Regions from separate parts of the Paenibacillus sp. FSL M7-0420 genome, predicted to be linked through region 1. Evidence: predicted binding sites of a transcription regulator. Region 1 holds the regulator's gene; the other holds the start of a gene.
The links. The regulator LexA, encoded in region 1, represses DNA repair genes until DNA is damaged. The targets are predictions, from matches to a motif close to CGAACATATGTTCG.

Region 1 (3,143 bases):
GGTAAGTCGTTACTGGTCCTTATCCTTGTTCTGATTGTGATGGCGGTTACGAATCCGGGAAAGGAAGCATTCAGTGAATATTCTGTAAAGAATCTGGAGAATACGATTGATCAGGAAATAGGCGACGGAATTAGCAAAGTGGTGGCCCAGCCTGTAATTGAGTCTTTGACCGAGAGGGATAACTACATTTTGTTCTCAGTATTCAGTGTACCAGACCTTAAGAATACCAATTTTTTTACCCGGGATGGCGGGGCCACGAAGAAGTATATCGGATTGTTCAAAATCCTTTTTATTAAGCTGTAAATATGGTTTACATATTGTTCCATGACCCGGTATAATTGAATAGATTCGAGACGGAATCTTTAATATGGTTGTGGAACAAGGAGGAACGAAGTTGAATACGGCTTATAAAGTACTGTCCAGTGATGCTGATCTATTCGCTGCCGCACTGGCACAGGTACAGGTCTACGTCGTTCAGCTGGTTGATGGCAAACCGCATGTGATTGCTGATTATGCCGGACCTGTACAGAAATGGACACCGGAGTACATTGTGCTGGCCGGAATGACTTATAGACGCGATGAATTTGAATTCCGGGTACGATTGAACAAGAAGTAAGCAGATTCGCTGCCCACTACCTGCAGCTCTAACTAACATTACTGCCGAATCACACAATCTTTGGAGCCATTCTTGGCATCTCTTATACTATCCAAGTGTAAAAGAGGTGTAAAGATGAACCAAAGAGAACGTAACCGGATTCGCAGAGCCATTAATGTCCTGCTGACACAGCGGGCTGTCCTGCTGGAGAGACTGGAAGAAATCAATGAGAATCTGCGTAGAGTGCCTAGAGGTTCGCGGGCCAGAAGAGAGCTGCTGGCAGCCAGAGAATCGATCCGCGAGGCCATTCGTTTGAATACGGTGGCTATCCGTCTGTTGAGAAGTGTACTGTAGTCTGTATCCTCTCTAATTCATAGGAGTCACAGGAACCCTTGGGGCGCAATCTGGCGTCTCAAGGGTTTTTGCGACGTTCCTATTCCCGGATGGTGACACGGGTACCTATGGGAACGAGGGCGGCTAGAGCCAGAACATCTGCGTTATACATTCGAATACAGCCGTGTGAGACCATGTGGCCGATGGAGGATGGGTCATTGGTTCCGTGGATGCCGTAATGCGGCTTGGACAGTCCCATCCAGAAGGCACCGAACGGACCGCCCGGATTGGGCTGTTTGTTAATGATGGTGTATTCGCCTACAGGCGAGACGGTTAACATTTTGCCGATGCCGACAGGGAAGCCTCTGGTGACAACGTCATTATCCAGCAGGTACAGCATGCGCTGTGACAGATCGACGATAATTCGGTAATTGGGCATACAGATCAGCACTCCTTTGTAACAGGATATGTGCGGAGCTATGCAGCGGTTCGCAGAAAAAATGGCCAAAAAGCCGAATGCGAACAAATGTTTGTATACAGCTTTTTGGCCACTACACGAAGTAAAATGAACATAAAACAGGCTGCTTCGCATGGTGCGGAGCAGCCTGTTCTTAAGCGGGGAGTAGATTAGTGGATATCGCGGAATAATCCGATGACCCGGCCCAAAATTGTAACGCGGTTGAGGCGGAGAGGCTCGTACGCCGGATTCTCCGGCTGCAGCCTGATATGATCCCGTTCTTTGTAGAAGGTCTTGACAGTTGCTTCATCTTCTTCGGTCATCGCTACAACAATATCGCCGTTGTCGGCAGTCTGCTGCTGGCGCACGATGACATAATCCCCGTTCATAATTCCGGCATCCACCATACTGTCACCAAGGACAGATAGCATAAATACCTTGTTATCACCTACATAATGAGCAGGCAACGGGAAGTAATCCTCAATATTCTCTGTTGCTGTAATAGGAACACCAGCTGTAACCTTACCCACTACCGGGATGCGGGTAACGGTCTGGACGAATTGATGCACATTCTCTGAATCTTCCTGGCCGAGTAATTCAATGGCACGCGGTTTTGTTGGGTCACGCCGGATCAGGCCCTTCTTCTCAAGCCGGTCCAAGTGACCATGCACGGTGGAGCTGGAGGCCAGTCCGACAGCCTCGCCAATCTCGCGGACGGACGGAGGATAACCCTTGCTGCGGACTTCATTACGTATAAATTCCAGGATCGCCAGCTGACGACTAGAAATCTTTGACATCGGTATCAACCCCATATACTATGTTTGGGAAAATTATAACATAGAACTTCCGTTCGTACAAACATAAGTTCTAAAATGAGGAAAATAAGAGAACGGAAATAAAGAGAACAAATGTTCCGAAAAAACTATTGATCGAAACACATGTTCGTGTTATATTATTTTCGAAAGCAAGAACATGTGTTTGGAGGATGATAATCATGTTAAAGTATAGTACATACAACAGCATCTACAATAATGAGGATATCAAGGTGTCCGCTCCCGGTAATCCAACTGCTCATAGTAATGTAACCAAGATCAAGGACGCGATTCTTCATAGTGTCGCTGCGCTATCATCGCTATTCCGTCAGGTCAGCCTGATGAAGCTGGTTCTGGTGCTGATGCTTGTTATTTCGGGATTCACTGTGGTGGGGAATGTTTTTGCCGGTTCGGTTTCGTCGATGAAGCCGGATAAGCGGATTGTAGTCGAACGCGGGGATACCTTATGGAGTATTGCGTTAAGCAACAAGCCTGAGGACATGAAGACAGCCGTATATATAGAAGGAATAATGAAGAGTAATCATTTGGAGAACAGCGTCATTAAGGCCGGAGATATTCTCACTTTACCTGTATATTGAAGGAATGTGTCATGCTAATGATCGACTCAGAGAGCTTTCAGGGGGTAGACCTTGACAAGCTCTTTTTCTCATGGCAAAGTTAAAATGAATTTAGAGGGAGGGAAACGTATTGAATATTGACGAATTGGTCGCACGCATCAATGAATTGGCACGCAAAGCTAAGAACGGCGGCCTGAATGAAGAGGAACTGGCTGAACGAGCCAAGCTCCGCGAGATTTACCTGGGGAATATCCGCACTAACTTTCGGGCCCAGCTTGATACTATCGAAATTGTGGACAATCCGGAGCATGAAGAGGGCAATAACGGACTTAAGCATTAGCCGGTTGCCTTTTCATAGATAATACAGG
Region 2 (3,143 bases), 3.6 Mb from region 1:
ATAGGGTTCACATAAGCGGCGTCATTTACCCAGCTCATATCCATAATGTTGGATACGTTGAGCACCACAATCGTCTGTTCAAAATGAGCCGTAACCGAGACAAGCATCGCCTTCTCATCTTCCGTCAGCCGGTAGCTGCCTGCAGTATCGGCATTATCCTGATCCTCGCCCGCCGTACGTCCAATGACCACAACCGCTTTGGCTGACTGGCTTCTTGCCTGTTTCACCAGCTCGTCCGTAAGCGGCATTTCCTTCTGGTTCCACGGCTCCGCAGCCCATACCTTGCCGCCGTCATCGAACGGGTTAAGCCCGATCCAGGCCTCGTAGGCTGCAGCCAGCTCTTCATTCACGCTAATGTTCTTCTTGCTGCGCAGTCCATCCAGCAGATTCGTCGTATATGCAACGTGAACGCTACCGCCCGATCCTGTACCGCTGCGGTAATAATTCACCTGTATTCTGCCAAAAACAGCGACGCTCTCACCGTCACCCAGCGGAAGCACCTGTCCCTCATTCTTAAGCAGTACCGCACCCTCTGCGGCTACCGTCCGGCTAAATTCTGCAAAACCCTCTAACGGCACTCCAATGTTCTGTGTACTCAATTGGTTTCCTCCTGTATGTTCATTTCCCATGCTGTGGGTTGATTCTATAGATAACGCCCTCCCTGCAGGGAATATACGTTACCTTGAATCTCTATGGTCCTTCATATAGCATATCCTTCTAAGAATATAAGCTCCAGCCAGATTATTCAAGCACCGCTTGCCGGATCGCCGGGATGCGCACCTGTCTGCATAAATTTTTTTAGTAAAAAGACAGTTCTAAAATAAAAAGACACCTGTGCGGGCGTCTTTCAAGCCTGTTCCTATGCAATCCGCTCCGCCTGAAGAGATACGGCCGGATCTTCTGTTTATTTTATCTGCGGCGGCGGCCCTTCATCATGCGGTTGTACATAATAAGAGCAGCAACGATCATGCCCAGCATGGCTACACTGCCTGCCGATTCCTGCGACATGCCGAACATCAGGCACACACTTGTCACTAACTGTCTTGTCAGCAGCGCAACCGCAATCAGCATGATGGGCCGCCATATGTTATATCCTCTCACTTCAGCAACACTCCTAACCCGAATTTCAATAACCGTATGATTCCTCATTCCATGAACCATCAGGTTCTATTATAGCACAAGAAGGAATGCGCATACATTTTACAGTCGGCCAAGAAGGGGGAGATACTTTTGACAAGAACGTACGTTCGGTATATAATGCTCACATATGAGGGGGATTGAGACCGTGGATGTAATGGAGAAACTAGAGATTCTGACCGCTTCCGCCAAATATGATGTGGCGTGCACTTCAAGCGGTTCCGACCGCAAGGGCCAGGCCGGGGCGCTCGGCAACACCTCTCCGATGGGCATCTGTCACAGCTTCGCGGCGGACGGGCGCTGTATCTCGCTGCTGAAGGTGCTTATGACCAACGGTTGTGTATATGATTGTGCCTATTGCATCAACCGCAAATCTAACCCCATTCGCCGGGCGGCCTTCACCCCCGAAGAGATCGCAGATATCACCATGCAATTCTACCGCCGTAATTATATAGAAGGACTATTTCTTAGCTCAGGCATTATGCGCAATCCGGACTACACCACAGAGCAGTTAATTGCCGCACTTGAGCTGCTGCGCAATGTCTATCATTTCAACGGATATATTCATGTAAAAGCCATCCCCGGAGCAGACGAAGCCCTGCTGTCCAGACTTGGGCTGCTCGCCGACCGCATGAGCGTCAACATCGAGCTGCCCTCGCAGGAGAGCCTCGGACGGCTCGCACCTGATAAGAGCAAGGTATCCATCCTGAAGCCGATGGGGCTGATTACCAGCCGGATCAAGGAGAACCGCTCCGATATCGTCAAGTATAACCATGCTCCCCGCTTCGCTCCGGCTGGACAGAGCACCCAGATGATCGTGGGAGCAACGCCAGATACCGATTACCAGATTCTGAATCTGACGGAAGGCTTATACCGCAAATACTCACTTAAGCGCGTATTCTTCTCGGCCTACACCCCGGTGGTAGAGGATTCCCTCCTGCCCGCTCTAGACACCAAGCCGCCGCTGCTGCGGGAACACCGGCTCTATCAAGCCGATTGGCTGCTGCGCTTCTACGGCTTCAAGGCGAATGAATTATTGGATGAGGCCGTGCCGAACTTCAACCCGCTGCTGGACCCCAAGTGCAGCTGGGCCGTTAACCACCGGGAGCAGTTCCCCGTTGAGATCAACCGCGCCCCGTACGAAATGCTGCTGCGTGTACCCGGCATCGGCGTAAGAAGTGCACAGCGGATCGTGAAGGCCAGACGGGCCGGATCGCTCGATTTCCACGCGCTGAAGAAGCTGGGAGTGGTCCTCAAGCGTGCCCAGTTCTTCATCACCTGCAAGGACAAACCGCTGGAAGGGCTGAAGGTAAGCGAGCATACGCTGCTCCGCTCCCTCATGTCCGGGCAGCAGCTGGCTCTCCAGCAGCCGCAGGTGGAACAGCTCACGCTGTTCGATGACTTCAACCTCTCCACCTTGCCCGCCGCCGGGGACTGGAACAGCTTCAACAAGGGGGCGAAGGCCTGATGTTCAAGCCGTCCGCACTGGCGTACACCTATGACGGAAGCTTCGAGGGTCTGCTGTGCTGTGTATTTGAGAGCTATGCCTGGAAGGAGATTCCGCTGGCAATTCATGCTGAAGGCGGAGAAATAGGCCTGCTGCTGGAAGCGAAATGGATTGAGACCGACAAGGAGAAGGCCGCGCGGGTACTGAAGTCCCTGCCGCTGCGGATCAGCCGCGAAGCCGAGGAGCTGGTGCGTCTGGGCTTCTGGAGCTGCGCCCCCGATAAGGAAATGCTGCTGCTGAACTTCCTGTATCTCGGCTTCCAGCATGGCCGCAAGGTGATGAATATGCTGGCTGATGATACTGTTAACAGTCTGATGAAGGCCGTTCAGCAGCTCCGGCATGAAGCGCATCTGTATACAGGCTTCGTCCGCTTCTCTGTATACGGCCCGGTCATGGCCGCAGTCATTGAACCGCAGGGCTATGTGCTGCCTGTAATCCGGGAACACTTCTGCGACCGGTTCCAGGGGGAGAGCTTCATGATCTACGACCAGACGCACGG

Region 2: a site for LexA is predicted at 1,237-1,250, ahead of MKX51_RS32620 (putative DNA modification/repair radical SAM protein). Genes of this name have one in related genera too.

What each region holds. Positions count from the first base shown of each region.
Region 1 is NZ_JBBOCJ010000001.1:3,930,623-3,933,765, reverse strand. It holds gene MKX51_RS16665 (hypothetical protein) at 1-303, shown strand, start outside; gene MKX51_RS16660 (hypothetical protein) at 395-616, shown strand; gene MKX51_RS16655 (hypothetical protein) at 731-949, shown strand; gene MKX51_RS16650 (L,D-transpeptidase) at 1,029-1,367, opposite strand; gene lexA (transcriptional repressor LexA) at 1,556-2,182, opposite strand; gene MKX51_RS16640 (LysM peptidoglycan-binding domain-containing protein) at 2,380-2,796, shown strand; gene MKX51_RS16635 (DUF896 domain-containing protein) at 2,906-3,115, shown strand.
Region 2 is NZ_JBBOCJ010000001.1:7,539,768-7,542,910, reverse strand. It holds gene MKX51_RS32630 (glycoside hydrolase family 3 C-terminal domain-containing protein) at 1-629, opposite strand, end outside; gene MKX51_RS32625 (hypothetical protein) at 910-1,101, opposite strand; gene MKX51_RS32620 (putative DNA modification/repair radical SAM protein) at 1,295-2,605, shown strand; gene MKX51_RS32615 (TIGR03915 family putative DNA repair protein) at 2,605-3,143, shown strand, end outside.